Regions from separate parts of the Methylobacterium sp. CM6241 genome, predicted to be linked through region 1. Evidence: riboswitches for the same ligand, from Rfam matches in the RefSeq annotation. Region 1 holds a riboswitch; each other region holds the start of a gene.
What was found. A riboswitch is a leader RNA that binds a small molecule or an ion and turns the genes downstream of it on or off. The one in region 1 is predicted to bind cobalamin.

Region 1 (7,797 bases):
TCGTTCAAGCAGCGGTCGCGCGCCGCCTCGAAATGCGCGTTCACCCGCTGGGGCGGTAATCCGATGGTCAGGTCGTGGGTATAGGCGAGCTTCGCATCGCTCGTCTGGGCGAGCGGGCGGGCGACCGGAGCGAGGCGTGCCATCGTCCGGCTGTCCGAGGCCTGAAACTCCGGTTTGGGTGGGCGTGAATCCGAGCAGCCAGCTATCGCCGCGAGAGCCGCCAGGCCGGACGCGGCCACGAGGCCGCGGCACCCGTGAGCCAGGATCCGTCGGGCGGTCAACGCGCTCACCCCGCCAGGGCGGCTGCCACCGCCCCCTGGTCGAAACCCTTCAGCCCGATGACCACGAGCCGGCCGTCGCGGTTCTCGCTCGCCCGCCAGGGGCGGTCGTAATGATGGGCGATACGGGCACCGACGCCCTGGACCACGAGGCGCATCGGCTTGCCGGTGACCTCGGCGAAGCCCTTGATCCGCAGGACGCCGCTGGTCTCGGTGGCGCGGGCGACGCGGGAGGCCAGATCCTCGGCGCTCGCCGTGGCAGGCACGGCAATGGCCACGGAGGCGAAATCGTCGTGATCGTGGTCCTCGCCCTCGCCGTGATGCGAGGGGCGGGCGTCGAGATCGTCCTCGGCGGCGGCACCGAGACCGAGGATCACGCGCGGATCGAGGCGGCCATGCTCGGCCTCGACCATCTTCACCGCGCGCGGCAGCTGGCGCTCCACCTCGGCGCGGACCTTGGCCTTGCCGGCGTCGTCGAGGAGGTCGGCCTTGTTCATCACCACGAGGTCGGCGCAGAGGAGCTGGTCCTCGAACACCTCTTCCAGCGGGTTGTCGTGATCGACGCTGGCATCGTCGGCGCGCTGGGCGGCGAGAGCCTCTGGATCGTCGGCGAAGAAGCCGGCCGCCACGGCCGGACCATCGATCACCGCGATCACCCCGTCCACTGTCACCCGCGAGCGGATCGCCGGCCAGTGGAAAGCCTGGACCAGGGGCTTCGGCAGAGCGAGACCGGACGTCTCGATGAGGATGTGCTCCGGCGGGTCGGCGCGGTCGAGGAGCTTGTTCAGGGCCGGGACGAAATCGTCCGCCACGGTGCAGCAGATGCAGCCATTGGCGAGTTCCACGATGTCCTCGTCCTGGCAACCCTCGATGCCGCAGGCGGCCAGGAACGATCCGTCGAAGCCGATATCGCCGAACTCGTTGACGATGATGGCGAGCCGACGACCGCCGGCATTCTCCACGAGGTGACGGACGAGGGTCGTCTTCCCGGCTCCGAGGAAGCCGGTGACGATGGTGCAGGGGATCTTCTCGACGATGCTCATTCGGCGGCGTCCGGAATTCTGTCCGCGCGGTGCGGAGGAAACGGGGGAATGCGGGCGACGACGCCTTTGCGGAACGCTTCCGGCCGCGCCTTCCAGGGCACGATGCCGTCGGGCGTCTCCGCGTACAGGCCGATGCCCGCGAGGATGGTTCTGGCGGATTCGACCGGGTCGAGATCCCCGTAGACGTAGGTCCAGCGGCCTTCGGAAGCCACGGCGACGGTGCAGGGGCGCTTGCAGACCGACAGGCACTCCACGCTCTCGACCGCGATGCCCTCGATGGCGGCTTCCGTCACCGCATCGCGCAGCGCCGAGACGAGGCGGGCCCCGGCGCGGGGCTCGGACGTGTCGCCGGCCGTGCGACAGGTGGCGCAGACGTAGAGTACGACCGGGCTGCCGGCCTGGATGTCCTCGTCAGGCATGCGACGTCGCCGGGCTCTTGCGCCCGACGCTGTTCCAGGCCCAGCCGAAGGCGAGGCCGATCACCGCCCAGAACACGAAGGCGATGCCCAGCGACCGAGCGGCGAATTGGGCCGCGTAGCCCGGGGGAAGGGCGGAGGCGGTGTGGCTCGTCTCCGGCGCTCCGGCTAGATGCGGCGCGACGAGAAGCACGAGCCCTCCAGCAATGGCGATGGAGGAGCGGCGGATCGCGATGAGGTAGAGCCCCATGGCGGTGGCGGCCGCGGTCATGATCCACCAGAACTGGCGTTCGGCGAGCGGGGCCGCCTCCATGCCGGGCAGTTCCGGCGGCAGGCCGAGGGCCGGGGCGAGGGCCACGGCGAGGAACCCCGCGATGGCGAATCGCAGGCCGGTTTCAGGGCTCGGCTCGCGCCCACAGGCAATGAGAGCCGCGCCCAGTAACAGGGCGTAGCCGACGCCGCCGACCAGGGTCGCGAGGGCGGTGAAGACCATCCGGGGAAGGCCAGGGCCGGGCTGCCAGGCCGGAGCGACCTCGCCGCCTTCGACACCGTCCGTCTTGCCGCCATGGTCCTTGCCGCCATGGTCGTGGCCCGAATGGACGGGCACGATGAGGGAGGCCGGGGAGGCGCTGCGCGGCATCCATAGCGCGGCCGGCGCCGTGGCTTCGCCGCTCTCGTAACGCTCGGCCGCGATGATCAGCGGCGAGGTGAGGGCGAGCTGCAAGCCCGTGGCGACGACAGCCGCCAGAAAGCCGGCGACCAGGGCCGCCGACACGAGTCGGATCATCATGAAATCAGGTCCTGGCTGAGCGCGAGGCGGTCAGTGGCAGGGGAAATTCTGGGCGTGCCGGAAATCGTGGGCCGCGTTGTGCAGCGCCATCGCCGGGGCGAAGCCGGCCATGAAGACGAGCCCGAGGCCGAGGAAAGCGGCCATGAGCACCGCGCCGAGACGCTCGTTGCTGCGGGTGCCGGTGAGGACGAGGGTGTTCGTGGTCATCGTGTCAGGTCTCCGGCCGCCCCGCCGGCGGCGTTCGAGGATAGAGCGGGAGGACAATGTCCCCTTCGGAAGGCAGGTCTCCTGGCTCGCGGGTCATCCGGTCCTGCCGCCTTCCCGGATCGCTCCGGTGGCCGATGGCAGGCCCGTCTCCGCTCACAGTTGCGGGGGCAGCTGCGGTTTCAGGCGCGAGCCCTCACCGCATTCCCTTTTCACCCCGTCGCCGGGGCACCGTCCGAACCTCGCTTCTACGCGCTCGCGCGACCGCTGACAACGCGCCGCCAAAGCGTTTTACCGGCTTTGACGGGGCAGGGCGGTTTCGCGCTAAAGGGAGCCATGCGGCAGCCTTCTCCAAGAATGACACTGGTCCTCGGTGGCGCGCGCTCGGGCAAGAGCCTGCACGCGGAGCGCCTGATCGAAGCCTGCCCCGCGCCGTGGCTCTACCTCGCCACCGCGCAGGCCTGGGACGACGAGATGCGGGAGCGCGTCGCCCTTCACCGGTCGCGCCGCTCGGCGGATTGGATCACCCGGGACGTGCCGATCGACCTGGCCGAGGCCGTCGCTGCGGCGACAGGGCCGGTGCTCGTCGATTGCCTGACCCTGTGGCTGACCAACCTGATCCTGTCCGAGGCCGATATCGAGGCGGCGAGCGCTGCCCTGATCGAGGCCTGCGGCCGCGCGCCGGGGCCGGTGGTGCTCGTCGGCAACGAGGTCGGTCTCGGCATCGTGCCGGACAACGCGCTCGCGCGCCGCTTCCGTGACGTGGCCGGGCGCCTGCACCAGCGCCTCGCCGCGCGGGCCGACCATGTGGTGTTCATGGTGGCGGGACTGCCGATGATCGTGAAACCCCAACCCGGAGCGAGCGCATGAGCGTTTCAGACACGAGCGACCCGGAGGCCGAACGGCACCGTGAGAAGATGGAGAAGCGCAAGGCCGTCCAGGACGCCGAGGTCGCGGCCAAGACGATCGAGAAGGGCCTGCTCATCGTCAATACCGGCCCTGGCAAGGGCAAGACCACGGCCGGGCTCGGCCTCGTCCTGCGGGCGCTCGGCCATGGCTGGCGGGTCGGCGTGGTCCAGTTCATCAAGGGGGGGTGGGATACGGGCGAGAAGCACGCGCTGAAGGCTTTCGGCGACCGGATCGAATGGCATACGCTCGGCGAGGGCTTCACCTGGGAGACGCAGGACAAGGCCCGCGACATCGCGGCGGCCGAGCATGCCTGGGCCAAGGCCGAGGAGCTGATGGCCGACCCGACCATCCGCCTCGTCCTCCTCGACGAACTCAACATCGCCCTGCGCTACGATTATCTGCCCATCGACGCCGTGGTGGCGGCTTTCCGGGCGCGCCGGCCCGACCTCCACGTCATCGTCACCGGCCGCAACGCCAAGCCGGCCCTCATCCAGGCCGCCGACCTCGTCACCGAGATGGGCAGCGTGAAGCACCATTTCTCGGCCGGCGTGAAGGCGCAGGAGGGGATCGAATTCTGATGCGGACGGCCTTCTTCTCGCTCGGTCTTTTCGCCACCATGTCGGCGGCGTCCGCCCAATCCGTCACATCCTGGCCGGACACCTATCTCGGCCGGGTCGAGGCGCTGGCGGTGATGGAGGGGCTCAATGCGCGGCTCCTGGCGAGCCGCAGCGCCACCGCGACCCTCGAAGGCTGGTGCTCCGAGCACGGCATGGCGACGGACCCGCGGCTCACGGCGACCCTCCTGCGCGATGTGGACAAGCCCGCCTCGGAAGAGACGCGCCGCCGCCTCGCCGCCGGACCCGAAACTGTCCTGAAATATCGCCGGGTCCGGCTCGCCTGCGGCGTTCACGTCCTGTCGGAGGCGGACAATTGGTATGTGCCGGAGCGGCTGAACCCGGATATGAACCGCCTGCTGGAGACGACCGACACGCCCTTTGGCAGGGCGGTCCAGGCGCTGGGCACCACCCGCCAGACCATAGGGGCGGACCGTCTCTGGCAGCCTCTGCCGCCCGGTTGGGACCAGGCGGCCCCGCCCGATCCCGCCTGCGCGCCGCTCGCGATTCCGGACCGGCTGTTCAGTCATCGCGCCGTGCTGTTCACGGCCGAGCGGGTGCCGTTCTCGGAGGTCGTCGAGACCTACGCCTCCGCCATCCTCGATTTCCGCCGGGCCGCGCGGCCTCTCGATCCCGCCTGCGTCGCCGGCCCGCCGTCGCGGCCCTGACGCGGCCGTGCTAGGGCACGCCAACGCCCCTCGGCACACCGGACGAGACCCGATCGCATGACTGCCCGCGCCTTCATGATCCAGGGCACCGGCTCGGATGTCGGTAAGTCGCTGATCGTGGCCGGCCTGTGCCGCGCCTTCACGCGGCGCGGCCTCGCCGTGCGACCGTTCAAGCCGCAGAACATGTCCAACAACGCGGCCGTTACCGCCGATGGCGGCGAGATCGGCCGGGCCCAGGCGCTGCAGGCGCGGGCCTGCGGGGTGGCGCCTTCCATCCACATGAACCCGGTCCTGCTGAAGCCCCAGAGCGAGACCGGCTCGCAGGTGGTGGTGCAGGGCCGGATGGTCGGCACCGCGAAGGCGCGAGATTACCAGGCCTGGAAGCCGCGCCTCCTGGCCTCCGTGCTGGAGAGCTTCGATCACCTGAAGGGCCAGGCCGATCTCGTCATCGTCGAGGGGGCCGGCTCGGCCTCCGAGGTCAACCTGCGACGGGGCGACATCGCCAATATGGGCTTTGCGCGGGCCACCGACACGCCCGTGATCCTGCTCGGCGACATCGACCGGGGCGGCGTCATCGCCAGCCTCGTCGGCACCAAGGCGGTGATCGCGCCCGAGGATGCGGCGATGATCGTGGGCTTCCTCGTCAACCGCTTTCGCGGCGACCCGAGCCTGTTCGCCGACGGCATGGAGATCGTCGCCACGGCCACCGGCTGGCCCGCCCTCGGCCTCGTGCCGCATTTCCCAGGGGCCGCGCGCCTGCCCGCCGAGGATGCGCTGGGGCTCGCCGGTTCCGCCTCCTCCGGCCGGACGCGCATTCGCGTCGCGGTGCCGGTTCTCCCTCGCATCGCCAATTTCGACGACCTCGATCCGCTACGGGCGGAGCCGGAGGTGGAGGTCGTGCTGGTCCGGTCCGGCGAGGCGATTCCGGGCGACGTCGCCCTCGTCCTGCTGCCGGGCTCGAAGACCACGATCGACGATCTCGACGCCCTCCGTCGCGAGGGATGGGACATCGACATCCGCGCGCATCTGCGCCGGGGCGGCCACGTGCTCGGCCTCTGCGGCGGCTACCAGATGCTCGGCCGCACCTTGAGCGATCCGCACGGGATCGAGGGCGAGCCGCGCAGTGTCGCCGGGCTCGGCCTGCTGGAGGTCGATACGGTGATGACCCCGTTGAAGCGCCTCGAGGCGGTGAGCGGGCGGAGCCTCGCCGACGACCTGCCGTTCAGCGGCTACGAGATGCATGTGGGCGACACGGCCGGTGTGGACACCGTGACGCCGCTTCTGCGCTTCGCCGACGGACGGGTGGACGGGTCGGTCTCTGGCGACGGGCGGGTCTGCGGCACTTACGTTCACGGCCTCTTCGCCGACGACCGGCAGCGGGCCGCCTGGCTCGCGCGCCTGGGAGCGGCCTCCGACGGTCATTCCTACGAGGGCGAGGTCGAACGTGTCCTCGATGCCCTCGCGCGCCATGTCGAGGCGCATGTCGATTGCGACCGACTGTTCGCCTTGGCGCGCTAGCAGTTCCTCAGCATAGGCTCGACCGATCGAGCTTCCGCGCTAGGAGCGAGCCGTGAGGAAGCAGCCCATGATGCCGTCGCCGCCGGAGGCAGACGCGCATCACTCGTGAGACGGGGCTGAGCTCCTGGCTGCCCACCGTGGTGCTGCCTGGGCCCGCGCTCAAACTCGCCTATGGGGCGAGCTCGATAGTCGTGGTTGTGTCCGCCCTCCGCCGGGACGCCGTCCGCCGCAGCGTCGCCGCGCGGGTCGTCGCCCCACACGCCGCCTGAACGACAAAGGCTGTCAGGGGAGCTTGTATTCGAGCGGTCCGCCATCCTTGACGCTGTCGAACATCACCAGGATTCGCTTGTCGCCCAGCACCGCGACGCCCTCCGCCTTGGCGCCCTTTTCCGCCCCGGTGAGATGGCCGATCGGCTCGAGCTTCGCGTTGGTGGAGGCTCCGGCCGCGAACAGGCTGTAGGGCACGTCGGTCTGCCCCTGAGCCGGCCCGGTGAGGACGAGGAGCCGCCCGTCGGGCAGGATGGCGAGATCGCGGATCCCGGCCCCACGCCCGACCGTGAGGGGGATCACCTGAGGGGCAGCCTTGAGCGGCTCGTGCCCCTGGGCGAAGAGAGCCCCGACATCCACCTCGACGATGAAGGTCTTGCCGTCATGGGACGGCGCACGCAACCCGGCGAACAGGCGCGTTCCATCGACGGCGACGCCCTCGATATTGAGGCCGTTGGGCGTCGCGTCGCCGTCATCGGTCTGGAGATCCTGCGTGTAGTAGGCGCTGACAGTCTCTGCCAGGCCGAGGGCGTCACCGAGGCGGTAGGTGGTCTCGACCGCATTCGGTCCCACCGGCTCGCCGGCCGCGTCGACCCTGATGCGCGCCAGCACGAAGGTGGAGAGCTTGAACTTCGCCTTGCCGCGCGAGCAGCCATGCGAACCGACCACGTAGAAATACGGGGCGGCATAGGCGACGCCTTCGCCGTCGAGATCGTCGAACTTGCCCTCGCCGCCCGAGCATCCGTTCTTCGAGGGCGGGGTTCCCAGGGTGTTCGGGCTCGGTCCGCCGCCGACGAGGTCGATATCGGCACCGGGCGTAATCGTGTGCCCGTCGATGGTGATGAATTGCGCGCCGGTATTCTCGTCGTTGACCACGAGGCACCGGCGTTTGCCCTCCCGTGGGGGCATGCAGGCAATGCCGCTGATGTCCTTGGCGGGCTTGCCGTCCTTGCCTTTCAGGCCGGACGTCATCGTGTAGGGCGGATCGACGGGCACGAGGTCGTGCTGGGCTCCCCCCGCTGCCAAGGCCGGCGCGGCGGGTCCGTGAAGGAGGAGCATCGCCAGAAGACCAGTCCGTGTCATTGCCGCG
Region 2 (7,797 bases), 2.5 Mb from region 1:
GTACGCGGCGCCCGCCGCCAGGAAGGCGGAATGGCGCTCCGCGTCGGTTCCCGCCGCCATCTCAAGGGCGAGGGCGAGCACCGTCGTGGGAGATAGCGTTGCCAGCCGCCGGCTCCAGGCCGCCGCAGCCTGGGCATGGTCGTGCGCGGCATCTCGGTAGCTCGCCAGCGCTTCGTCGTAGAACGCATCGCGAGCGAGGCGCTTGATCTCGGGCGCCTCCGCCAGCCCCGGCCGACTCGCGGCATCCGGAACCTTGCCGGCAAGCCAGGCCAGGGTGATCCGAGCGCCTTCCTCACCGGTGTAGAACCGGACCTGTGCCTGCCGGCTCGCATCGATTGCCGCGATCCGTGAAGGCGTCGGCGCGAGGGCCTCGACCGCGTACCCGAGAGCGCTCGGCAGGGCGACAGTGACGATGGCCCAAGCCAGCACGAGGATCGCGAGGGCGGAGACGCCCCCGCGCCACAGGCTGGCCACCAGGGCGCAGGCCGACACCCAGAGGACGACGTAGGCGGCCAGGGTGGCCGCAAGGAGGGCCAGCGTACCCTCCCAACCGCCGAGCTCTCCGAGACCGCCCGATACGATGAGCGCCAGCGCCGTTCCACCGAGCACAGCTGTGATGGCGACCAGCGCCACGGCCCCGAACTTCGCGCTCGCCACGCGACGCGGCCCGACGGGCTGCGACGCGATCATGCGCAGGATGCCGTTGTCGTGCTCGGAGGAGAGCCGTGTGCCGGCGAGTGCGATGACGGCGAGAGGTACGAGGTAGACCAGCGCGAAGGCAAGATCGAAGGGGCCGAGCCTGAGCCGGGCGGTCGAGCTGGGTTCGTAGGCGGTGTCGTCGAAGACCGTGCTGAAGCCGAAGCTGGCCCGCATGATCGCGGGTTGCACGTCGGATTGACCGGCCGCGAATACGGCGAGCGGCGTCGGCGGCTTCACCGCGTAGGCGGCCATGAAGTAGGTCATGTAGCCGAAGGCGTCGGTGGGGTCCTGCCAGTAGTTCACTTTGATTGGCGAGGGCTTGCCATAACGCTCATGGGCGGCCTTGGCGTCCCGCACGACCCGGTCGGTGTTGGCGGCGGCCTGCAAGAGGGCGGCTCGCTCCATGGAGACGCGCCCTGCGCCCGTCCACGCCGCTAGGCAGAGAGCCACGAGGAGGGCGGCGAGGATCGCCCAGGTCAGGCGCTCGCGCAGGATCAGGCGCAGTTCGGCGCCGAGCAGGACGGGAAACCGGACGGTTCTCACGGCTTCAGCCTCCGGACAAGGGGACGGCACAGGAGCGCAAGCAGACCGAGCCACAGGGCGAGGACGAAGGCCGGAACGCGTGCGTTGGCCAGCGTGGTGGCGAACGGCAATGGCCGGTGGACGAAAGGCGGGATCTCCCCCCAGAGATCCGGTCCGGCGACGAGGGTGGTCCCGCCGCGCTGGGGATGGTCGCGGATCTCGGCGTTCATGCGTTCGGAGATTCGGCGCCGATAGGCCTCCGCCGCCCAGACGAAGTGGGCGTGTTGGGCGAAATCGGTGCCGGCGAGCGTCTGCGAGAGGGCCTGCAGGGCGACCCGCGGCGACAGCAGGCCAGCCCAGGCCAACGCCCTTTCCTGGGTCGCGAGGCTGTCGAAGAACGCGCCGAGCTCACGGTCGTAGACCGTGAAGTTGTAGTTCTCGTTCTCCGACATCATCAGGCCGCGCAGGTCCACGGGCAGTTCGTCGGGGTCGCTCACGCTATAGCGGGCGAGCACCTCGCGCGTACGGACATCGTTCGCCTCGGCGGTGCGATGCGCCCGAAAACCGGACTCGATCCGCGTCCGGACCTCGCGGTAGGACAGGGCGGGCATGACCGCGTCGACACCGACGATTGCGAGGCGGGGGGCCGCGACGCAAAGGACGGCCCAGACCGCGAGCGCCGCCGCAAGCGCGCCCCGGGCCGTACGTGCGACGAGCGAGACGAGCATCGCGAGCAGCAGAAATACGGTGGCATAGATCAGCTGCGCCGCTACCCAGGTGAGCAGTCGCGGAACGGCCTGCCAGCCGGCACCCTCCTCGCTCACCACTGCGAGCGCGCCGATCCCGAGGAGCGGAAGCCCTGCCACGAGCGCCAGCGCGGCGAAGAGCGCCGCGAACCGGGTCGCGAAGAGCCGGCCCGGCGGGACGCCGTTGCCGAGCGCGAGACGCAGCGTGCCGCGCTCGCGGTCGGCGGCGAAGGCGGAGAAGCCGAGCAGGATGGCGGCGAGCGGCACCACGAGTTGGACGATATCGGCGACGCTGCCGAGGCCGGATCGCGCGAGCGGTCCGGCATCCTGGATGGCGCGATAGACCGCGTCGTTGAAAACGTGCGCCTCGACCCGCACCATCCGGCCCGTGTAGGGCTCGGTACCGGGATCGAGCACGGCGAGCGGTGCCGAGGGGCGGAACACCCAAAGGCCGAAATGGTCGGCCGAATGCGGGTTCTTGGTATCCTGGCCGAGCCAGCGCGCGCGCTCGGCGGCCGCGACCTGAGCGACCTCACCAGCATAGCGCATAGAATCCCGCCAGGCGCCGAGGCCCGCGACCGTGAGGAGCAGGACGAGGACGGCACCGATCCAGCGAAGGCGCGCATCGCGGGCGGTGCGCGCGAGTTCGGCCGCGAGCTGCCTCACGCCGCGCTCCCCGCCAGCCGCTCGATGTAGAGCCGCTCCAGGCTGACATGGTCGAGGGTCCGGGGGTCGATCTCCTCAACGATACGGCCACGGCTAAGGACACCGACGCGGCCAGCCATCTCGCGCACCCTGTAGAGATCGTGGGTCGCCATCAGGATGGCGGTGCCACGATCCGCCGCCGCCCGGACCGTTGTGGAGAAGTCCGCCGCCGCGCTCGGATCAAGGCCCGAGGTCGGTTCGTCGAGGAGGAGGAGCCGGGCACGGCGCGCGAGTGCCACCGCGATGCCGACCTTCTGGCGCATGCCCTTGGAATAGGAGCCGGCGGGACGGGCGAGGGCAGGCTCGGCGAGGCCGGCCTCCGCGAGGAGCATGCGTGCGTTCGCTTTCGTCAGATCGAGGCCGGCCAGGGTCGTGAAGTAGCGCAGGTTCTCCACCCCGGAGAGGCCGGGATAGAGCGCCACCTGTTCGGGGATGTAGGCCACGTGCCGGCGCGCGCCGACCGGGTCGGCGCCGGCATCGACACCGCAGACCCGGACCGTGCCGGCATCCGCCTTTAGGAAGCCGAGGATCAGGTTGACCGTTGTGGTCTTGCCAGCCCCGTTCGGCCCGAGCAGGGCGAAGACCTCCCCGGGACGGAGCGACAGGTCGAGGCCATCGAGGGCTTGGCGTTCGCCGAAACGCTTGCCCGCCCCCCGGATCTCCAGGACGAAGTCGCCCGAATGGGTCGTGACCTCAGTCATCAGAACCGCACCGAGATCGTGCCGGTGAAGCGCCGGGGCGCGCCGGGATAGACCCGGAACACGCTGTTCGAACTCTCATAGTAAGTGGTGTCGAAGATGTTCTCGACGTTAAGGCCGAAGCGCATGTTCTCGTAGCGGTAATAGGCCAGCGCATCGACAGCGATGTAGGCCGGCAGAGAGAAGCCCGAGCCCGATGCGTCCCCGGCGCGTTCGCCAACCCCGCGCACGCCGCCGCCCAGGCCGAGGCCCTTCCAGGGGCCGGCCTGGACCTCGTGCACAGCGAGCAGGCTGCCCGAGTGGCGCGGGATGTTGATCAGCGGTGCGCCCACCGGCAGCACGTTATCCTTGGTCACCACTGCGTCGGCGTAGACGTAGCCCGCCAGGATCTTGATCTCGGGGGTGATCTGGCCTGCGGCCGTGAGTTCGAAGCCCTGGCTGCGCACGCCGCCCGCCGCCAGCGAGAAGCCGCTGTTGTTGGGGTCGGCCGTCAGCACGTTCTGCCGCTCGATGCGGAAGGCCGCCGCCGTCAGGCCGAGGGCGCCTCCGAACAGATCGAGCTTGGCACCCACCTCGTAGCCGATGCCAGTCTCGGGCTCGAACGGCTCCGCGCGGGCCACCGCGAAGGCGTCGGGGCCGATATTGGGCCGGAAGCTGGTGCCGACATTGGTGTAGAGCGAAAGCTCAGGCAGGGGCTGGTAGACGAGCCCGGCACGCGGCGTGGCCGCCACCCGCGATTGCTCTGACTGGGTCGAGTTCGTTCGCTCGCGAAAAGATTGCTCGAAGAAATCGAACCGGGCCCCGAGGAGCGCCTTCCACTCGGGGCTGAGCGCGATCTGGTCCTGGACATAGAGGGCGGTGTTGGTGACTCGTTCCAAGTTGTTGCGCCGGATCGTGAGCGGCGGCAGGGCCTGGCCGTAGCGGGGATCGTAAATGTCGAGGCTGTAGGGGCTCTGGCGGAAGTTCGAGCGATCATAGACCACGCGGCTATCCGTGCTCTCCCGCTCGAAGCCGAGAAGCAGGGTATGACCGAGATCACCGGTGGCGAAGCGCCCCACCACCTCGGCCTGACCGATGGCGGTATCCCAGCGGTAATCGCGGAAGTTCCGGTCGCGCAGGACGGTGCGATTGTCCGCGGCGAGGCCACGGACCTCCGCCGATTCCCCGACCAGCGAGCCGGTGTTGAAGTGGGTGGCGAGGCGCATCTGCCAATCGGCGTTGAAGCGATGCTCGACCCGCACCTGCATCGTGTCCGAGCTCTGATACGTGCTCTGCCCCGGCTCGCCGAGGAAGCGGGAAATCGGCAGGAAGCCGAGTTGGCGGTTGATCGCAATCACACCCCGGTCGACCACGACGCGATTGCGCAGGAACTCGGTCTCGACGGTGATTTTCGTGTCCGGCGTGACCTGCCAGCTCACGACGGGAGCGACGAGGAGCCGGTCGCTGTCGACAAAATCGCGAAAGCTGTTCTGGCGTCCGCCCGCAAAGTTAAATCGGTAGAGCAGCGTGCCGTCCTCGTTGAGCGCGCCACCGGCATCGACCGTGTCGCGGAACTGCTCGAAAGAACCCCAGAGACCGCCCATCTCGACGAAGCGCTCAGCGGTCGGCTGTTTGGTGACGAAGTTGACGAGGCCACCTGGGTCACTGCGCCCAAACAGGCCGCCACCGGGGCCCTTGAGCACCTCGATGCGCTCGACGTTCTGGGTGTCGGGCGGCGGCGGCGAGCCTCGGTTGATCGGGAAGCCGTTACGGTAGAGTTCCGAGGTAGTCGTGCCACGGATGGCGTAGCTGAACACCGTCAGGCCGCCAAAATTGTTCTGCTGGGCGACGCCGGGCGTATAGTTGAAGACCCGGTCGACGCGGGTGGCGGCGAGATCTGTGATGACCTCGCGCGGCGCAACGGTGACGATCTGGGGCACGTCGCGCTGGGGCGTGTCGGTCTTCGTGCTGCTCACCGCCCGGTCGGCCCGGTAGCCCGGGGTCGGACCGATCAGGCCTATCCCCGGGGAGGGGCCAGCACCAGCGACCACTGGAGCGCTCCCGCCAGTAGCCTCCACGGAGAGTTCCTCCAGCGTGACGGCCTCCTGCGCCCGGGCCTCCAGTGCAGGCGCGCCCGCCGAAAGGATTGCGGCAAGCGCGTAGTGCGATCCTCGACGCCTCGACATCCGACGACGCTTGGCCGGAACGGGCAGGGTCAGGATCGCAACCTTCGAGGTCGCCAGGTTGGGACGAAGGGGCACCGGTGCGCTCAAGGTTGTCGAGCGACGGCCGAGCGGGTGCCCTCGCGGGACCGGCTGCGTCAGTAGCCAAGCCCGCTCATGCGCTCCGCCGGGACACCCCGCCCGAGAGACGTATCGTTGTGCAAGGCAGGTCTCCTGGCTCGCGGGTCGTCGCCCTCGCCTCGGCCTTCCCAGTACGTCGCACCAGTGACCATGGACGGTGAGGGCTCACCGCTAACAGTTGCGGGGGCAGCTTCGGAAGCGCTCCTGCGAGCACCCCGAATTCCCTCTTAGCCCGCGAGCCGACGACCCGCAGGAACCTTGACGGTCAGACATTCGCCGGGCGCCGCCGCATAGTCAATCGAGGGGGCGTCATTTTCTCGCAACATTGTAACATTGCATCAGTCTGGTCCCGGACCGTTGTCCGTCGCCAGATGGATTGGGACAGTCCGCTCTTTTCAGGTGCGGAGGCTCTGATCCATCGGGGGTGAAAGGTTATGCAGCCTGCGCCTAGTGGCGCAATCGGCCGATGCTCGATGGCCTCCACGATAAGCGCTTATGGACGTCTTCTGGTCGAAAGCAGTCGGACCGCATTCCACCCAGCCCAGTCGTCGGTCCTCACCTTACCAGCCTCGAAGCAGACGTTCCGAGGATCAGCAAAGGGTTGGCAGCAGCCTCTTGGCAGATGAGCCGCCAAGCTCTCACATCACCGCATGGGCCTTAGGGAGTTCGCTGACCTGCGTTGTGTAGCGAGGGATGCGCATTTTGAACTTCGTCGACCACGTCCGCTTCGTCTTGAGGCCGGCCCGTGCCGGGACGACAGCACCACGACCGAAGCGTCGATTGCACTCGTCCATTGCAGCCATCAGCGGAGCACTGCGCTCGCAGTCGAGCTGTCCGATCAGAGCCTGTTGTCCGTCTTCCAGCGGCGCGAGGTCGGTCGCGATGATGCCAACCTTGCTAAAGCACCAGGGGCGGTCCCCCTGGCGCCCCGTGCTATGCAATACAATCCGGCAACATTAAGCGGAGCTAATCGCTTCAGAATGACGCTATCCAACAAGCTACGTGAGTTTTGCTTGCTGGCAGTTTTATGTTTCGTACAAAAATTACTCTATGGGGCTTTCACGGATCCTCAGAGAAAATGCTATGGCCAACAGCACCCAAAATTCTCAGGCAGACTATATCAAACTCGCAGCGGACATCGTCGCCGCCTACGTCTCCGCCAACTCGGTTCCAGCAGGATCATTGACCGACTTGCTGAGTAGCGTGCACGCCGCCATTAGCAGCCTTACCAACGGTGGATCTAGAGCGGTGTCCGATCGGCTTGAATCGACCGGGGTTTCGGGGGCGGCGCAGATGTGATTCGATGCGCGGCTTTCCGAGGAGGAGAGCCGGATGCCCTCAGCCCTGTCAGTCGATCTGCGTGAACGGGTCGTGATGGCGATCGAGGCAGGAGCCTCGCGCCGGGAAGCCGCCAGACGGTTCGAGGTTAGTCCGGCTAGCGCCGTGCGCTGGCACGAGGCCTTCATGCGGGAAGGACGCACATGGGCCAAGCCGATGGGCGGCGATCAGCGCTCGCACGCCATCGAGGCCCAGGCTGGCCTGATCCGGCGGACCTATGAGGCCAAACCGGAACTGTTCCTGCGGGAGCTACGCACCCATCTGGCCGAACGCGGCCTGCGGGTCGGGGTCAGCAGCCTGTCCCGCTTCTTCAAGCGCCACGGCATCACGCGTAAAAAAACACCGGCCACGCCGCAGAGCAGGATCGAGAGGACGTGAAGGCCGCGCGCCTGGCCTGGTTCGAGGGCCAGCTCGACCTCGATCCAGACCGGCTCGTGTTCCTGGACGAGACCGCAACCAACACGAAAATGACGCGTCGCTACGGATGGGCGCCGCGTGGCAAGCGCTGCCGGGTGGCCGTGCCGTTCGGTCACTGGAAAACCATCACGGTCACAGCGGGACTGCGGGCCAGCGGCCTGACGGCGACCGCGCTCTTCGACGGCCCCATGACCGGGGTCCGCTTCCGCCGCTATGTCGATGAGACCCTGGCGCCGACTTTGAACCAGGGTGACACAGTCGTGCTCGACAACCTGCCCGCCCACAAAGTCAGCGGCATCCGCGAACGCATCGAGGCGGCCGGTGCCCGCCTGCTCTACCTGCCGGCCTACTCGCCCGACTTCAATCCGATCGAACTGGCCTTTGCCAAGC
Region 3 (7,797 bases), 810 kb from region 1:
GACCTTCACCCCGGTCCGGAACCCCGGATCGAGGCCGAGAGTCGGCCGGGCACCGGCGGGGGCGGCAAGCAGCAGGTCGCGAAGGTTTCCGGCAAAGACGCCCACGGCCCCGGTCTCGGCCACCTGTTTCAGGCGTCCGCGCAGATCGGTGTCGAGGGCGGGTTTCAGCTTGGTGCGCCAGGTCCGGCGCACGGTCTCCATCAGGAATCGGTCCCCCGGCCGGCCATGATCGCCGATGCGGAAGGCGCGGGCGATGCGCAGTTCCTGCCAGGTGGGCACGCCCTTCTCGGCCACGTCGCCGGGGGCGTCGGTGATGTCGAGGTCGAGGATGTCCTCCTTCTCGCCCCGGTACAGGGCCAGGATGCGGTGCGAGGGCAGGCGCGTGAGCGGTTCGGAGAAGTCGAAATAGTCGGCGAACTTCTCGCCGGCCGCTTCCTTGCCCTTCTTGACGGTGGAGGTCATCCGGCCGCGCTGCCAGACCGTGTCGCGCAAGGCGCCCACCAGTTCCGGGTCTTCGCCGAATCGCTCGATCAGGATGGTGCGGGCGCCCTCCAGCGCGGCCTCGACATCGGCGATGCCCTTGCCCGCATCGACGAAGGCGGCGGCAGCCTGTTCCGGCGCGCGTTCGGGATGGGCGAGCAAGGCCTCCGCCAGGGGGCCGAGCCCGGCCTCGCGGGCGGCTTGCGCCTTGGTGCGGCGCTTCACCTTGAACGGCAGGTAGAGGTCTTCGAGCCGTGCCTTTGTGTCGGCACCGAGGATGCGCGCCTTCAAGGCCGGGTCGAGCTTCCCCTGGCCGTCGATGCTCTCGAGGATGGCGGCGCGGCGCGCCTCCAGGTCGCGCAGATAGGCGAGGCGCTCCTCCAGATCGCGGAGCTGGGAATCGTCGAGGCCGCCGGTGACCTCCTTGCGGTAGCGCGCGATGAACGGCACCGTCGACCCGCCATCGAGGAGTTCGACGGCAGCAACGACCTGCCGCTCGGCGACCTTGAGCTCCGCCGCGATGGTTGCAGTGATGGCCGCCATGGAATCCTCGCGCGCGTGAAGGGGCCGCGGTGTCTACAGGCCGGGCCGGAGAGCGGTCAAACCGGAGGGGTGATCCGGTGGATTCTCGAAGGCCGATCCTGGTGACAAATGCCGCGTGTCAATACCGATCGGTCAGGTGCGGTCGATGGACAAAGGCCCCGGCCCGGCGGAGACTTACTTCAACAAAAAACGGGTTTGGGAGAGAAATACCATGAGGCTCAGGCTTGGTCTGGCCGTGCTCGCCGTCGCCTTCGCAGGCGTGGCCGCAGCGGAGCCCCCGACCTTCCAGGTCGATCCGACTTGGCCTAAACCCTTGCCGAACAACTGGATCATGGGTCAGGCGTCCGGCGTCGCGGTGGATGCCGAGGACCGGATCTGGGTGGTGCAGCGCCCGCGCTCCCTCACCGACGACGAGAAGGCCGCGAGTCTCAACCCGCCGCGCACCAAATGCTGCCACCCCGCTCCGCCCGTGCTCGTCTTCGACCAGGCGGGCACCCTCGTCAGGTCATGGGGTGGGCCTGGCGAAGGCTATGATTGGCCGCAGAACGAGCACGGCATCCATATCGACCACAAAGGCTTCGTCTGGCTCGCCGGCAACGGCGAGCAGGACGGGCTGATCCTGAAATTCACGCCGGAGGGCAAGTTCGTCCTGCAGATCGGCAAGCAGGGTCCACAGACCAACAGCCTCGACACGACCCGCCTCGGACGGCCCGCCGCCATGCAGGTGGACCCCGAGACCAACGAGCTCTTCGTCGCCGACGGTTACTTCAACCACCGGGTCATCGTGTTCGATGCCGAGACCGGGGCGTTCAAGCGGATGTGGGGCGCCTACGGCAAGCCGCCCACCGACGAGACCCTGCCCGCCTACGACCCAGCCGCCGCGCCGGCCCAGCAATTCCGCAACCCGGTCCATTGCGTCCAGATCGCCCGCGACGGGCTGGTCTATGTCTGCGACCGGGCCAACGACCGGGTCCAGGTGTTCCGCCGCGACGGCAGCTTCGTGAAGGAGTTCTTCGTGGAAAAGAACACCCGCGCCAACGGCTCGGTCTGGGAATTGGCGCTCTGGCCCGACCCCGACCAGACCTACCTCCTCAACGCGGACGGCGCCAACAACGAGGTCCGCACCCTCAAGCGCGACACCGGCGAAGTGCTCGGCGCCTTCGGCCGCAACGGCCGCATGGCCGGCGACTTCCACTGGGTCCACAACCTCGCCGTGGACAGCAAGGGCAACGTGTTCACCACGGAGGTGGACACCGGAAAGCGCGCGCAGAAGTTCTTGTTCCGGGGGGAGATGGTGGTGCGGAAGCGGGTGGGGCCGTAGCAAGTTCTCCGCTAGAGCGGTCGCCGTTCAGGTCGGGTCACAGGCGTCGTCTTATCCTGCGGCAGTGATGTCGTTTCGGCATTCGGTCGCGCTGAAGGCGGCGAAGGCGTTCTCGCGCGCCAAAGGCTTCAACTCAACCGGACGCTGCCCTCATCCCTCGACAGAATCAGCCAGCGCCGACATCCTTCCGGTATGCGCCATGCCTCCGCAATCGTGATGTTCGCAGGTCTGACTTTCGCCGCCGCAGCAGAGGATCTGCCGCCGCCGGTCGCGGCTGCCGTCGCTGCGGCCACGGATATCTGCAAGGGCCGGACGTCCACACTCAGGCCGGATTTCCTCAAGCGGCAGGACGTGAACGGAGACGGGGTGCCGGATTTCACCCTCAATTTTGGGGCCGTTCGATGCGGCGACGACGGCGAGTCGGCCGAGGCGTGCAGCGCCGAGGGCTGCGCGACGCAGATCCTCGCCTCGTCGAACGGCACCTTCGTCGAGGTGTTCGACATGGAAGTGCACGAACTCGCGTTTCGAAACCTCGATGGCCGCCCGGCGATCCTCATCGACGACCACGGGCCGAAATGCGACGAGGCCGACGAGCATCCCTGCGGGCCGATCCTTTATTGGAACGGGACCGAGTTCAGCCTGACGCGTTTAGGACCGGGTTGTCCGTCAAGCGCCAAATTACAATACCTCTGGCCCAACCTAAACGGCAACAGATCTTGAACATACCTCCGAATTACATTCTCCTATAACCACTAATATACTTATTTAATAGGCTATAAAAGGCACCATATCGATGAAATTATACCTAATTATTGTTACAATATGCATTGCTTATTTACTCTCTCCCGCCAAAGCCCAGCAAATCGACATTGAGATTTTCGGTCACAGACTTTCCTACAATCCTTCGTATGAGGACAAGGACTTCAATCGTGTTCTAAATTTTGGGGGAAACATAATAGTCAAGGCTGCCAATATCCATCTCAAAAAAATAGATCGGATGAATAATGTTTTCTATATAGTTGGCTCGGCTGGCCCTGGGGGCAACACGTGCGACGCTGCTCCATTCATAATATCAATCGAGAATGGCAAGCCCCCCAAATTATTTGGCCCACTCGATGTTTGCGCCGAAACAAATATAACATATCGAGACGATAGCATTCATATCGTTGAAAAAGGAGCTGTCGGCAGAAAAGTTCGCACGTGGATTTGGTTACCAGAGACCGGGCTCTCCCGTACAGAGATGACAAAATCTGCTGATACGTCAAAGGGCTGGAACACTCTGTGGGATCGTAAAATTACGCACCCGTCCGATATTCTAGAAAGCAATGAGTTACTGAAATCTATCGAGCGTAATGTTGGTCCTAATCTGAAACATTATCTTGAACAAATATCAGGGATTGGCAGCACGGTGTATGAAGGTGATATTCTGACAGGAACCGCATGCATTAAATCAGAATGCGATCAGACAGGCTCATTTATTTCACTCGATCTGCAGACAAAAACCATTTACACTGCTTTTAAGCCAAGATATAAAAATATAATCGTACAGCCACCGGTTAGAGAATGGCCTAGTGCGGTGCGAAAATCCTTGGCCGAATGGGCTAAATCTTATCGGTAGCATTCATTTATCCGCTAATTTCTGAACACCAACAATTTACAATCGCAATATTTGCCCCGATGATAATCTTCAAAACCGCCCCGCCACCGTCAGCCGCACCGCCATCGGCTCCACCGGATGCAGATGCGTGTCGGCCACGCCGCCGGCCGGCTCGCCGCGCAGTCGCGACTCGTAGAAGTAGTCGATCTGGCTCGCCTTGACGTTGAGCAGGTTGAGGATGTCGAACTGCACCGTGACGCCGTTCTCGAAGTTGTAGCCGATGCGGCCATTCACCAGCGTGGTCGGCTTCGAGCGGACGGAATTGTCCTCGATGAGCGGGCGCGGCCCGAAATAGCGAAGCCGCATCGTGCCGAACCAGCCGAGCGCCTCACCGAGGGTAAAGCCGGCCGCCGCGATGGCGGTGGGGGCGGCGGGAATGCGGCTTCCGGCCGGGTCGCGATCGGCGAAGCGGGCATGGGTGACGGTGAGGTCGGCGTCGAGAGCGAGCCAGGGCGTGACCGCGTAGTGGTTGGTCCACTCGATGCCGGTGCGCCGGCTCGGGCGGCTCGGCTCGGTGGTGCCGGCATCACCCACGAACAGGTTCTCGGAATCGAAATCGAGCTGGAACAGCGTCACGGTCGATTCGAGACCGGCGATGGAGCGGTTGCGCAAGCCCACCTCCGAGCCCACCGAGCGCACCAGCAGCGGCACCCGGTCGAGGGGGAACAGAGGGTTGCCCGGATCGACCGTGATGGTCGCGCCCCGCGCGTCGTTGGAATGGAAGCCCTCGCCGTAATTCACGAACAGTTCGGTCTCGGCCCAGGGGCCGAACACGACGCCGAGCTTGGGGCTGACGATGCCGTCCTGCGCATGGCCTGAGTTCAGCGGATTGTTCGATCTCACGCTCGCGTCGTAGGCGTCGGCGCGGAGGCCGACGCTGGTGCGCAGCCAGTCGGTCCAGCGCAGGCGGTTCTCGAAGTAGAGGGCGGCGCTGCCCTCCTGCACGCGGTCGTCGCGCACGGTGGAAAGCGAGGTGCGCGCCCGCGTGTTGAACAGTCCCACATGGATGTCGTCGAACCGCGCCTGCACGCCGATCTCGTTCTCCATGGGCAGGCCGAACAGCTCACCCTTGAACACCCGAGCGATCTCGCCGCCGGCGACGGTGCGGCTGTCGAGCTGGCGGAACTGGTCGCCGTTGACCGGGTCGTTGAGGAAATAGGTGAAGTTGTTGAACAGGTTGAGGTTCGAGCGGATGACGTAGGCGCTGGCGCGGGTGACGCCGCCGTCGTCCGACCGGCTCCAGCGGCCCGACAGGGAGAAGCGGCTCGCATTACCCCCATCGCTCGGGTCGAGAGTGCCGAAGCGGCCGATCACGCCTTCGGAAATGGCCCGCTGCGGAACCTGGTTCGTCGCCGTCCAGCGGTTGGAATAGGCCATGCCGGTGAGGGAGAACCCGTCGAGGGCAGTGCCCTGGCTGTAGCGGAGAACGCCGTTGAGCTTGCGGATGTCGTCCGGCACCACCCACGGGCCGTCATAGACCTGAGCCTCGCCAGCGGCGAGGAGCGTCCCCTCCCCGAGGGGTGCGGAGGCGATGGTGAGCGCCCGCTTGTAGCCGAAGCTCCCGATGGAGGTGAGCGCAAGAGGGCGGGGCACCGCGTCGATCGTGTCGATCCGCACCGATCCGGCGGAGGCGAAATCCCCGTCACGGGCGAAATACGGGCCCTTGTGGAACTCCACCGCGCCGACGAGTTCGGGAATGAGGAAGTTGATGTCGGCATAGCCCTGGCCGTGGCCATGGGTGCGCATGTTGGCCGGCATGCCGTCGATGGTGATGGCGATGTCCGTGCCGTGGTCGAGGTTGAAGCCGCGCAGGAAGTACTGGTTGGCTTTTCCCTCGCCGGAATGCTGCGTGACGATGAGGCCGGGCACGGCCTCCAGCACCTCGCCGGGGCGGGTCACCGGGCGATCGTTGAGGGCCCTGCCGGTGATGACGCCCGAACTCGACGTCAGCGCGGGAGCGGACAGGGCGCCGAACGCCTCGGCCCCGCCGGTTCCACCAGTGGCCCCACCGAGACCGGGACCGGCCGTTGCAGGGGGCGGGCGTATGTCGGCGGCCACGGAGAGTTCGTTGAGGGTCGCCTCGGCGGTGGTTGCCGTCCCGGACTGAGCAAGAACCGGCGAGGCGGATGCCAGAAATCCGAGGGCGAGGAGCGGAGGGACGAGACGGGCGGACACAGGCGGAGACCTCGGGCAACGGCAGTGGCACGTCACCGCGAACGAAGCCGATCCCTACGCGAGCGCAGGCCCCGACACCCCACCAGGACACCCCGCCCGATGCGTTTCGCGTGTGACCACGACTGACGGCAGGTCTCCTGGCTCGCGGGTCGACGCCCTCTCATCGTCTTCCCAGGCCCGAAGACCCAGTGACGTGTTGATGATGGGCTCGCCGCTTACAGTTGCGGGGGCAGCCGCGGCATCGGACGCAAGATCCTCACCGCGTTCCCTTTTGATCCCCCGAAGAGGAACCGTCAGTCTCAGGCTAGGTCGGCCGCGACGAGAGGGTCAATTGCGGGATGATCCCGCACCGATCATCGCCGCTGCCCTGTCGCATTGCAGCAACGTCCGGCGTCAATCCGGCAGAGCGTCGAGGTTCTTCGGCTCCTCGATGCGGCGGCCATTCTTCTCGGCCCGGAAGCGCTTGCCCATCTCGTAGGCCGATTTGCGCATGCGCATGATCCCGCCGAGCGGCCGGTGCGCGGCCAGCCCGTGCCAGGGGCTGAACGACAATCCGTCATCGACATAGGCGGCGCGGGCCTCGCTCCAGCTCGCCTGCGGCGCGGCGGTGAGGGTGGCAATGGTACGGTAGGGGCTCGCGGTCTCGGGCCAGATTACGGAGGCGTCCTCCACCGGCATGTCGTCGAGGTTCAGGCACAGCTGCGCCCGCAATTCCCAGGTGCCGCCGTGGATGCGAAAATGCTCCATCACCGCCTCGCGGATCGCGTCGGCGGCGCTCGTGTCGTCCAGAGGCTTGTTCGCCAGCGCCCTCATTTCGGGAGAGACCGGGACGAGGGAGATCTTGGCGATGTGATCGCCGAAGCGCAGCGGGACCTGACTGTAGAAACTGTCGCCCAGGAGATGCGTCTCGGGCTGCCCACCGAGGGTCGCCAGGGTCGGGCTCGGCGAACCGGTGGTCGCGACGACTGCGCTCTGCACGCCCCGAAGCGCCGCCGATGCGGCCTTCTTGAGCCCTTCCGCCCGGTCCGTGGTCTTGGCGAGGAGCTTCAGAGTCGCCAGGAACTGCTTCGGTCCCGGCGCCGAGAAGGCCGGCCCGTTGACGAGCACGAAATCCTGCGTGGCATCCCCTTCCGATCCTTCGAGACGCTCTCCCTCAACACCGAGGACCTTGATCGCCACGCCGCGTGGGGTGGAGACGCTGTCGTCCAGGATGTCGCCCGGAATGGTCGAGAAGCGCATCACCACCGGATAGCGCCCCGGCTTCGCGAACAGGCCCTGCGCCAGTTCGGGGGACAGGTCGGTCGCCACCTCCAACTCGGCCCTCAGCGCGCCATGCGCCTTGGCATGGACGCTGCGGATGGCATGACCGCCATGGGCGAGGGTCGTCTCGCTGATGGAGCGCATGGTCTCGTTCAGGGCCCGGCTGGTCTCGGCCTCATCGGCTTCAGGGATCTCGACGGCGGGCGTGTAGCGCAGGTAGGGGGTCTCGGTCGCCAAGGGTGCTGCTCCGGGGAATGGCGGATTCCGCGCCCCGAGGCGTTTCGACGGCCTCGAGAGAACCGTGCGGCTCCGCAACTTGGTGTTGTTCCAAGGTAGGACTCCCCGGCCGGTACTCTCGTTC

Region 2: it holds a riboswitch for cobalamin, as region 1 does, so the genes downstream of both, ACYQR9_RS20735 (TonB-dependent siderophore receptor) here and ACYQR9_RS08170 (CbtB domain-containing protein) in region 1, are expected to answer to the same signal.
Region 3: it holds a riboswitch for cobalamin, as region 1 does, so the genes downstream of both, ACYQR9_RS04400 (TonB-dependent receptor) here and ACYQR9_RS08170 (CbtB domain-containing protein) in region 1, are expected to answer to the same signal.

The regions. Positions count from the first base shown of each region.
Region 1 covers NZ_CM139246.1:1,763,720-1,771,516, forward strand. The annotation lists gene ACYQR9_RS08150 (DUF4349 domain-containing protein) at 1-143, opposite strand, end outside; gene cobW (cobalamin biosynthesis protein CobW) at 287-1,321, opposite strand; gene ACYQR9_RS08160 (DUF1636 family protein) at 1,318-1,740, opposite strand; gene ACYQR9_RS08165 (CbtA family protein) at 1,733-2,527, opposite strand; gene ACYQR9_RS08170 (CbtB domain-containing protein) at 2,558-2,734, opposite strand; cobalamin riboswitch at 2,789-2,982, opposite strand; gene cobU (bifunctional adenosylcobinamide kinase/adenosylcobinamide-phosphate guanylyltransferase) at 3,089-3,601, shown strand; gene cobO (cob(I)yrinic acid a,c-diamide adenosyltransferase) at 3,598-4,218, shown strand; gene ACYQR9_RS08185 (hypothetical protein) at 4,218-4,922, shown strand; gene ACYQR9_RS08190 (cobyric acid synthase) at 4,980-6,440, shown strand; gene ACYQR9_RS08195 (DUF3616 domain-containing protein) at 6,723-7,790, opposite strand.
Region 2 covers NZ_CM139246.1:4,413,014-4,420,810, reverse strand. The annotation lists gene ACYQR9_RS20750 (ABC transporter permease subunit) at 1-1,242, opposite strand, end outside; gene ACYQR9_RS20745 (DUF3526 domain-containing protein) at 1,239-2,633, opposite strand; gene ACYQR9_RS20740 (ABC transporter ATP-binding protein) at 2,630-3,373, opposite strand; gene ACYQR9_RS20735 (TonB-dependent siderophore receptor) at 3,373-5,535, opposite strand; cobalamin riboswitch at 5,719-5,928, opposite strand; partial or broken gene ACYQR9_RS20730 (DUF4113 domain-containing protein) at 6,291-6,572, opposite strand; gene ACYQR9_RS20725 (MucR family transcriptional regulator) at 6,736-6,951, shown strand; one part of gene ACYQR9_RS20720 (IS630 family transposase) at 6,985-7,324, shown strand; one part of gene ACYQR9_RS20720 (IS630 family transposase) at 7,324-7,797, shown strand, end outside.
Region 3 covers NZ_CM139246.1:950,676-958,472, forward strand. The annotation lists gene ACYQR9_RS04380 (Tex family protein) at 1-1,023, opposite strand, end outside; gene ACYQR9_RS04385 (NHL repeat-containing protein) at 1,235-2,344, shown strand; gene ACYQR9_RS04390 (hypothetical protein) at 2,537-3,064, shown strand; gene ACYQR9_RS04395 (hypothetical protein) at 3,138-3,962, shown strand; gene ACYQR9_RS04400 (TonB-dependent receptor) at 4,032-6,176, opposite strand; cobalamin riboswitch at 6,287-6,486, opposite strand; gene ACYQR9_RS04405 (catalase family protein) at 6,570-7,673, opposite strand.